DNA from 3 places in the Streptomyces sp. NPDC127177 genome. Region 2 is predicted to be linked to each of the others. Evidence: riboswitches for the same ligand, from Rfam matches in the RefSeq annotation. Region 2 holds a riboswitch; each other region holds the start of a gene.
The links. Region 2 has a riboswitch for thiamine pyrophosphate ahead of thiC (phosphomethylpyrimidine synthase ThiC). Riboswitches for the same ligand answer to the same signal wherever they lie in the genome.
Positions count from the first base shown of each region.

Region 1: it holds a riboswitch for thiamine pyrophosphate, as region 2 does, so the genes downstream of both, ACFVJX_RS14885 (thiamine ABC transporter substrate binding subunit) here and thiC (phosphomethylpyrimidine synthase ThiC) in region 2, are expected to answer to the same signal.
Region 3: it holds a riboswitch for thiamine pyrophosphate, as region 2 does, so the genes downstream of both, thiO (glycine oxidase ThiO) here and thiC (phosphomethylpyrimidine synthase ThiC) in region 2, are expected to answer to the same signal.

Region 1 covers NZ_JBHXUW010000020.1:46,501-49,702, reverse strand. Annotated here, with positions in the region: gene ACFVJX_RS14895 (phosphatidate cytidylyltransferase) at 1-491, shown strand, start outside; gene rlmN (23S rRNA (adenine(2503)-C(2))-methyltransferase RlmN) at 596-1,702, shown strand; TPP riboswitch at 1,744-1,860, shown strand; gene ACFVJX_RS14885 (thiamine ABC transporter substrate binding subunit) at 1,942-3,045, shown strand; gene ACFVJX_RS14880 (ABC transporter permease) at 3,132-3,202, shown strand, end outside.
Region 2 covers NZ_JBHXUW010000022.1:90,632-93,833, reverse strand. Annotated here, with positions in the region: gene ACFVJX_RS16200 (SsgA family sporulation/cell division regulator) at 1-212, shown strand, start outside; gene ACFVJX_RS16195 (YibE/F family protein) at 294-1,640, opposite strand; TPP riboswitch at 1,711-1,844, shown strand; gene thiC (phosphomethylpyrimidine synthase ThiC) at 1,837-3,202, shown strand, end outside.
Region 3 covers NZ_JBHXUW010000006.1:35,176-38,377, reverse strand. Annotated here, with positions in the region: gene ACFVJX_RS06385 (Rv2175c family DNA-binding protein) at 1-250, opposite strand, end outside; gene ACFVJX_RS06380 (NAD(P)/FAD-dependent oxidoreductase) at 328-1,593, opposite strand; TPP riboswitch at 1,697-1,809, shown strand; gene thiO (glycine oxidase ThiO) at 1,807-2,985, shown strand; gene thiS (sulfur carrier protein ThiS) at 2,982-3,200, shown strand.

The DNA.
Region 1 (3,202 bases), on a different contig from region 2:
ACGTCACGGCCGGGGTGTTCGCCGCGTTCTACGTCCCCTTCCTGGCCACCTTCGTCGCCATGCTGCTGAGGGCGGACGACGGGCCGCAGCGGGTCCTGACGTTCCTGCTGCTGACCGTGGTCAGTGACACCGGCGCGTACGCCGTCGGCTGGCGGTTCGGCAAGCACAAGCTCGCCCCGAGGATCAGCCCCGGAAAGACCCGCGAGGGCCTCTTCGGAGCCGTCACCTTCGCCATGGTGGCCGGAGCCCTGTGCATGCAGTTCCTGATCGACGGCGGCTCCTGGTGGCAGGGCCTGCTGCTCGGCCTCGTGGTCGCGGCCAGCGCCACCCTCGGTGACCTGGGCGAGTCCATGATCAAGCGGGATCTCGGGATCAAGGACATGGGCACGCTGCTCCCCGGGCACGGCGGGATCATGGACCGGCTGGACTCCCTGCTGCCGACCGCCCCGGTGGTCTGGCTGCTGATGGTGATTTTCGTCGGCTCCAGCTGACCTACCGCTGAGTCACCCATTCTGACCTGCGATTTTATGAGTGAGGGTCCGTTGTCCACAGGGCGGCGGGCCCTCACTGTTCTGTCTGCGACACTGGAAGAACCATGCCTAAGCCCGGAGAACTCACTTTTGTCGCGCCCCGCGGAGCCAAGAAGCCGCCGCGGCACCTCGCCGACCTCACGCCCGCCGAGCGCAAGGAAGCCGTCGCCGCGACCGGCGAGAAGCCCTTCCGCGCGCAGCAGCTCTCGCAGCACTACTTCGCGCGGTACGCGCACGACCCGTCGGAGTGGACCAACATCCCCGCCGCGTCGCGGGACAAGCTCGCCGAGGCGCTGTTCCCCGAGCTGATGTCCGTGATCCGCCACATCAGCTGTGACGACGACACCACCCGCAAGACGCTGTGGAAGCTGCACGACGGGACGCTGGTCGAGTCCGTCCTGATGCGCTACCCCGAGCGGGTCACGATGTGCATCTCCTCGCAGGCGGGCTGCGGGATGAACTGCCCGTTCTGCGCCACCGGGCAGGCCGGCCTCGACCGCAACCTCTCGACCGCGGAGATCGTCCACCAGATCGTGGACGGCATGCGGGCGTTGCGCGACGGCGAGGTCCCGGGAGGCCCGGCGCGGCTCTCCAACATCGTCTTCATGGGCATGGGCGAGCCGCTCGCCAACTACAACCGCGTGGTCGGGGCGATCCGCCGGCTGACCGACCCCGAGCCCGACGGGCTGGGGCTGTCGCAGCGCGGGATCACCGTCTCCACAGTCGGCCTGGTGCCGGCGATGCTGCGGTTCGCCGACGAGGGCTTCAAGTGCCGTCTCGCCGTGTCGCTGCACGCCCCCGACGACGAGCTGCGCGACACCCTCGTACCGGTCAACACCCGGTGGAAGGTGCGCGAGGTGCTGGACGCCGCGTGGGAGTACGCGGAGAAGTCCGGACGCCGCATCTCCATCGAGTACGCGCTGATCCGCGACATCAACGACCAGGCCTGGCGCGGCGACCGGCTGGGCCGGCTCCTCAAGGGCAAGCGGGTGCACGTCAACCTGATCCCGCTGAACCCCACGCCCGGCTCGAAGTGGACCGCCTCGAGGCCCGAGGACGAGAAGGCCTTCGTCGAGGCCATCGCCGCCCACGGGGTGCCGGTGACCGTGCGGGACACCCGCGGTCAGGAGATCGACGGGGCCTGCGGGCAGCTGGCGGCATCCGAGCGCTGAGGCCGAAAACGGCCGTGTAGCCTGGGGCTCGAATCAACTTCATATTCCGACAGGGGAGCGCCACAGCGCTGAGAGTGCGGCACCGAGGACAGGTTGGCCGCAGACCCTCTGAACCTCGCCCGGGTCATTCCGGGTAGGAAGTTCGGACCTTACTCAAGCTGTTGCGCCCTGCCCGCTTCCGGTTCTCCACCGGCGCGGGCAGGGCCGCGTCTCTTCCTGGTCATCCCAGGAGGAATCACATGAGCACCACCAAGAAGATCGCGGTGACGGCCGTCGCCGCCGCGCTCGGAGCCACGGCGCTCGCCGGATGCGGAAGCTCCGACGACTCGGCGTCCGGCTCCGGACCCTCCGGGGGTTCCGGCTCCAAGACCGTCACACTCGTCAGCCACGACTCCTTCAACGCCTCCAAGGGCGTACTGAAGGAGTTCACCCGGGAGACCGGCTACACCGTCAAGGTGCTGAAGAGCGGAGACGCGGGCGCCGCCCTCAACCAGGAGATCCTGACCAAGGGCTCGCCCCGGGGCGATGTGTTCTTCGGCGTCGACAACACCCTCCTCTCGCGCGCCCTCGACAACGGTCTCTTCACGCCGTACGCGGCCAAGGGGCTCGGCCAGGTCGCGGACGACGTCCAGCTGGACGCGGCGAAGCACCGGGTCACCCCGGTCGACACCGGCGACATCTGCGTCAACTACGACAAGAAGTACTTCGCCGACAAGAAGCTCGCGCCGCCGAAGTCCTTCGACGACCTGGCGAAGCCCGCGTACAAGGACCTCCTCGTCACCGAGAACGCCGCGACCTCATCGCCCGGCCTCGGCTTCCTCCTCGGGACCGTCGCCACGTACGGCAAGGACGGCTACCAGGACTACTGGAAGAAGCTGAAGAACAACGGCGTCAAGGTCGTCGACGGCTGGGAGCAGGCGTACAACGAGGAGTTCTCCGGCTCCGCGGGCGGCAGGAAGGCCAAGGCCGACCGGCCGCTCGTCGTCAGCTACGCCTCCAGCCCGCCCGTCGAGGTGCTGTACGCGGACCCGAAGCCGAAGACCGCCCCGACCGGGGTCGCCACCGGGACGTGCTTCCGCCAGATCGAGTTCGCCGGTCTGCTGGACGGTGCCAAGAACGAGGCGGGCGGCAAGGCCCTGCTGGACTTCCTGATCGGCAAGAAGTTCCAGGAGGACATGCCGCTCAACATGTTCGTCAGCCCGGTGACCAAGGGGGCGAAGGTGCCGGACCTCTTCACGAAGTTCGGCGCCACCGTCGGCAAACCGACGACCGTCGCACCGGACACGATCGCCAAGAACCGTGAGCAGTGGGTCCAGTCATGGTCCTCGCTCGTAGTGAAGTAGCGAAGCCTCCCGTACGCGGACCGGGCGCGGGCGGGAAGGGCGCGCGCGCCCGGGCGCGGCGCGGGAGCGCGGTGCGGCTCGGCCTGATGGCCGTGCCCGTCGCCTTCTTCGCGCTGTTCTTCGCCTACCCCGTCGTCGCGATCGTCGGACGCGGACT
Region 2 (3,202 bases):
CCGAGCCCGAAGGGCTGTCCGACGTCCACATCCGGCTGCAGGTGGGGGCGGACCGCGCTCTCTTCAGGGCCGGTACGGCGCCACTTGTGGCGTTTCTCGACCGGACGGACAAACTCGTCCCACTCGGCCAGGAGTGCACGCTGGGTGACTTCGACGGCAATCTGGAAGAAGCATTGGGGCGAATTCTGGCCGAGGAACAGAACGCCGGCTGAAGGCACCCCACGCCCGGGCCCCGGTTGCCGGTCGAACACCACACCTGCCGAACGGGTGAATCACGCTCCGTGTGCAACCGTTCAGGACCTCGCCCGTCGGCGGCGTCCCCTGCCGCTCCGTACGGGTGCCGAAGCCCCGGCTTCCGCGCCGAGCCCCGTACGGTCCGCGGAGACGACCAACGCCGCGAGTGCGGTGGTCACCGGCACCGAGGCGACCAGCCCGATCGAGCCGACCAGCGTACGCACGATCTCCTCCGCCACCAGTTCGCTGTTGGCCACCGTCCCCACGCTGCTCTGGGCGATCGAGAACAGCAGCAGCAGCGGAAGCGCGGCACCCGCATAGGCCAGCACGAGGGTGTTGACCACTGAGGCGATGTGGTCGCGTCCGATTCTGATCCCTGCCCGGTAGAGCTGCCTCGCATGCATCGTCGGATCCGCCTGGTGCAGTTCCCAGACCGCCGACGTCTGGGTGACCGTCACATCGTCGAGCACCCCCAGGGAACCGATGATGACGCCGGCCAGAAGCAGGCCGCTCATGTCGATGTGCGGATACAGACCGTGGATCAGGCCGGTGCTGTCGTCGGTGTTCCCGCTCAGGCTCGCCCAGCCGATGAAGAGCGAGCCGAGCAGCCCGATCAGCAGCAGCGAGATGAGGGTGCCGAGAACGGCGACCGAGGTGCGGGCGGTCAGCCCGTGGCAGATGTAGAGGGCGATCAGCATGATGGCGCTGGCCCCGACGACCGCCACCAGCAGCGGATTCGATCCCTGCAGGATGGCCGGGAGGATGAACAGGGTCAGCACGGCGAACGACAGGGCGAGCGCCACCAGTGCCATGACCCCGCGCAGCCTGCCCACGACGACCACCGCCACGGCGAAGATCCCGGCCAGCAGCGCCATCGGGAACTTCCGGTTCACATCCGTCACGGAGTACTGGAGGTCGTGGGGTGCGTCGGGGGCGTAGGCGACCACCACCCCCTGCCCCTCCCGCAGCTGTCGCGGTGCGTCGGGCTGGACCACCTCGATGAAGGTGCGCCCCTTGTCCTTGCCGCTCGTGACTTCGACCCGGGCCTTCTCACAGAGGCCGGCCCCGCCGTCACCGGCGGCCGGGTCTCCCGTCGGCGGGGTGGTCTCACCGCTGGTGGGCAGCTGTGCGGCGTTCACGTCCTTGCAGTCGACCTTGTCGATGTTCACCACCTTCGCCTGCTGGGTCTGCCGGTCGAAGCCGACACCTGTGCGTTCGTGCGCCGGCGCACCACCGGGCCAGAGCACCACGAGCCCGACCACGACCGCGGCCGCGAACGGGATCAGCACGGCGGCGATCACCCGGCGCAGATGGGTGGAGACCGGCGCTGCGGGACCATGGCTGTGGCTGTGCGAGTGGGTGTGCTGAGGACCCGGCTGCGCGGGGTCGCTATGAGGGGACGTCACCGGCCGATCATCGCAAGAAGAACGAGGCCCTCTGTTCAGCACACCGGCGAGGACGTTAGCGTGGTGGCACCTTTGCACACGCGGGAGCTCGGAGCACCGGGCTGAGAGGGCGCTGATCTCCGTACGTCCGTACGGGACATGCTGCGCCGACCGCCGAACCTGTTACCGGGTAATGCCGGCGTAGGGAGTAGGTCTCATGACCACAGCGGACGCACGCACGCCTGCCTCCAATCAGAGCGACGAGGCCGGGAAGTCCATCGGCTGGCACAAGGGATACGTCCAGGGCTCGCGCCCGGACCTCCGGGTGCCGGTCCGTCAGGTGCACCTCACCAACGGCAAGGACGTGACGCTGTACGACACGTCGGGGCCGTACACCGATCCCGTCATCGACACCGACGTTCGCCGCGGACTCGCACCTCTGCGGGAGAACTGGATCACGGCACGCGGCGACACCGAGGAGTACGCCGGCCGCGCCGCGCGTCCCGAGGACGACGGGCTCAAGCACACCTCACCGCGCGGGGGACTGCGCAATCTGGACGCGGTCTTCCCCGGCCGTCCGCGCCGGCCGAGGCGCAGCCGGGACGGCAGCCCCGTCACACAGCTCGCGTACGCCCGCCGGGGCGAGATCACCCCGGAGATGGAGTACGTGGCGATCCGGGAGAACGTCGCGCCCGAGGTGGTCCGCGGGGAGATCGCCGCGGGCCGGGCCGTGCTGCCGGCCAACGTCAACCACCCGGAGACCGAGCCGATGATCATCGGCAAGCGGTTCCTGGTGAAGGTGAACGCCAACATCGGCAACTCCGCGGTGACGTCCTCCATCGAGGAGGAGGTGGACAAGATGACCTGGGCGACCAAGTGGGGCGCCGACACGGTGATGGACCTTTCCACCGGCCGCAACATTCACACCACCCGTGAGTGGGTTCTGCGCAACTCGCCCGTACCGATCGGCACCGTGCCCCTCTACCAGGCCCTAGAGAAGGTCGACGGCAGGGCGGAGGAGCTGACCTGGGAGATCTACAAGGACACCGTCATCGAGCAGGCCGAGCAGGGCGTCGACTACATGACGGTCCACGCCGGCGTGCGCCTGCCGTACGTGCCGCTGACGGCCCGCCGCAAGACCGGCATCGTCTCCCGGGGCGGCTCGATCATGGCCGCGTGGTGCCTCGCGCACCACAAGGAGTCGTTCCTGTACGAGCACTTCGAGGAGCTCTGCACGATCCTCGCCTCGTACGACGTGACGTACTCCCTGGGCGACGGGCTGCGCCCCGGATCGATCGCGGACGCCAACGACGAGGCGCAGTTCGCCGAACTGCGGACGCTCGGCGAACTGAACACGGTCGCCAAGCGCTTCGGGGTCCAGACGATGATCGAGGGCCCGGGACACGTCCCGATGCACAAGATCAAGGAGAACATCGACCTCCAGCAGGAGATCTGCGAGGAGGCGCCGTTCTACACGCTCGGCCCGCTGACCACCGATGTCGCCCCGGCGTACGACCACATCACCTCCGGTATCGGCGCCGCGATGATCGCCTGGTGGGGGACGGCGATGCTCTGTTACGTGA
Region 3 (3,202 bases), on a different contig from region 2:
CCTCGTCGGAGTAGCCGTCGTCCCTCAGGAGCGTCAGGGTCCCCGAGAGGCCCTTGACCACCTTGTTTCCGTCGATGAAAGCGGCAGGCACCTGGAGTGCCCGGTTCTCACCACGCCGTACGGCGATGAGCTGGCCCTCCTTGACCAGCTGCCGTACACGCGTCACCTCGACATCGAACAATTCGGCGATGTCGGGGAGGTGGAGCCAGGCAGGGACGAGAGCATCGATCTTTGCGTCAATCTCGGTCACAGGACAAGCCTGCCATCCCGGACTGACAGCCGATACCCGGACTCAGCCCTTCAGGGTCCCGCCACCCGTCCGCGCGCCTACTGCGGGGCCGCCGACTTCAGCGGCACGGACGCGTCGGCGACCCGCCCGGGATCGAGCCGGGTGCCCGCTTCGATGAGCTTGCGGCCCTGGATCAGATCGCGCGGCCGGCCGACGGCGAGGACCGCGACCAGGGCGCCGTCCCGCAGCCAGCACACCGACCAGGCGGGGCCGGCCGGGTCGCCGCGCCGCAGCAGGGTGTCCGCGCCTGCGTGGTGGCCCGCGTACTGCACGAACCGGCCGAACTGCTCGGACCAGAAGTACGGCACGGGGTCGTAGGCCGGCGGCCGTGCCCCGCCCCCGCCGGCCGATCCGATGATGTGGGCGGCGGCGGTGCGCGGCCCCTGCAGTGCGTTGTCCCAGTGGTGGACCAGCAGACGCGCCCCGTAGCGGGCGGAGGGGAACGACGCGCAGTCGCCGACGGCGTACACATCGGGCAGCGAGGTGCGCAGGGCCGTGTCGGCGGTCACCGATCCGTCGGGGCCGAGCGCGACGCCGGAGCCGGCCAGCCAGCCGGTGGCGGGGCGGGCGCCGATCCCGACGACGACCGCGTCGGCCGGGACGGTGCGGCCGTCCGCGAGGACCACACGGCCGGACTCGATGCGGGCCACCCGGGCCCCGGTGAGGAGTTCGGCGCCGCTCTCCGCGTACCAGGCGGCCATCGGGGCCGCGACCTCGGCGGGGAGCGCACCCGCGAGGGGCCGGTCGGCGGCCTCGACGACGGTGACCTCGCAGCCGGCGGCGCGGGCCGCGGTCGCGAACTCGGCGCCGATCCAGCCCGCGCCGACGACCACGACGGCGTGCCGGGCCTCCAGGACCGGGCGCAGCCGGGCCGCGTCGTCGAGGGTGCGCAGCAGATGGACGCCGGGCACGCCTTCGGAGCCGGGCAGCACGACGGGTTCGGCGCCGGTGGCGATGACCAGGGCGTCGTAGGGGACGGGCCCCTCGGATGTGTCCAGTTCGTGGTCGCCGCCGCGGACGCCGGTGACCTCGCAGCCCAGGCGCAGTTCGATGCCGAGCGCCTCGAAGTCGATGTCGAAGGCGGATTCCTCGGCCTTGCCGAGCAGGACCGCCTTGGACAGCGGGGGGCGGTCGTAGGGCTGGTGGGGTTCGGCGCCGATCAGGGTGACGGCGCCGGTGAATCCCTGCTCGCGCAGGGCCACCGCCGTCTGCACCCCCGCCATGCCCGCGCCGGCGACGACCACCCCGCGCCCCGCCCGCTCCGACTGCCGTTCCGGCCGCTCTGCCCGCTGCTGCTCGTTCACCCGACCACCCTAATCAACTGACGGCCCGTCAGGAAAGGGGTTCCGGGCCGTGCGGGCGGCTCGCTTCACCCGGCCCCGGGGCCGGGGTCTAGGGTGGCCCAGGTAAAACACTCGCGGGAGCCCGGACGAACCGGGCTGAGAGGGAGGCTGGGCGGCCTCCGACCGTACGAACCTGATCCGGGTCATGCCGGCGAAGGGAGGGGCTGGACGCCCATGCGTACACACCGTACGAGCGGGTCCGACGTCCTCGTCATCGGGGGCGGGATCATCGGGCTCGTGACAGCCTGGCGGGCCGCGCAGCGCGGTCTGAGCGCCGCTGTCGTCGACCCCGATCCCGGTGGCGGGGCCGCCCGCGTCGCGGCCGGCATGCTGGCCGCCGTCACCGAACTGCACTACGGCGAAGAGATGCTGCTGGGGCTCAACGTCGCCTCCGCCGCGCTCTATCCTGCGTTCGCGGCCGAGCTGGAGGCGGCGAGCGGACAGGACATCGGCTTCCGCGCCTGCGGCACCCTGGCCGTCGCGCTGGACGCCGACGACCGCGCCCATCTGCGGGAACTGCACGAGCTCCAGCGCCGGTCGGGGCTGGAGTCGGAGTGGCTCACCGGGCGGGACTGCCGCCGGCTGGAGCCGATGCTCGCGCCGGGCGTACGCGGGGGTCTGCGGGTCGACGGCGACCACCAGGTCGATCCGCGCCGGCTTGCGACCGCGCTGCTGACGGCGTGCGAGCGGGCCGGGGTCGTCCTCCACCGCCGGCGGGCCGAGCGGCTCTCGGTGGTGCAGGACCGGGCTGCCGGGGCCGTACTGGACGACGGTACGGAGGCCCGGGCCGATCAGGTGGTGCTCGCCGCCGGGAGCCTCAGCGGCCGGCTCGCGGGGGTGCCGGACCACGTCGTGCCGCCCGTCCGCCCCGTCAAGGGCCAGGTGCTCCGGCTGACCGTGCCCACCGCGTACGCCCCCTTCCTCAGCCGCACCGTGCGGGCCGTGGTCCGGGGCAGCCACGTCTATCTCGTGCCGCGCGAGAACGGCGAGCTGGTCATCGGCGCCACCAGCGAGGAGATGGGCTGGGACACCACCGTCACGGCGGGCGGTGTGTACGAGCTGCTGCGCGACGCCCACGAGCTGGTGCCCGGCATCACCGAGCTGCCGCTCACCGAGACCCGGGCCGGTCTGCGCCCCGCCTCTCCCGACAACGCGCCGCTGCTCGGCCGCACCGCGCTGCCCGGCCTCCACCTCGCCACCGGTCACCACCGCAACGGGGTGCTGCTCACGCCCGTCACCGGTGACGCCATGGCGCAGCTGCTGGCCGACGGCGAGCTGCCCGAGGTGGCCCGCCCCTTCTCCCCCGGCCGTTTCCCGGCCGCCGCACCCGTACGTCAGGAGCAGCCCGCATGACCGCGCCCGTCTCCCTCTCCGTGTCCGTGAACGGCGAGGTCGTCGCCGTCGCCGCGGGCACCACCCTGGACGCCCTCGTCGCGACCCTGACCCGGGCCCCCTCGGGGGTCGCGGCCGCGCTGAACGAGACCGTCGTCCCGCGTGGCCGGTGGTCGGCCGCGGAGCTCGCCGAGGGCGACCGCGTCGAGGTCCTGACCGCGGTCCAGGGAGGCTGACC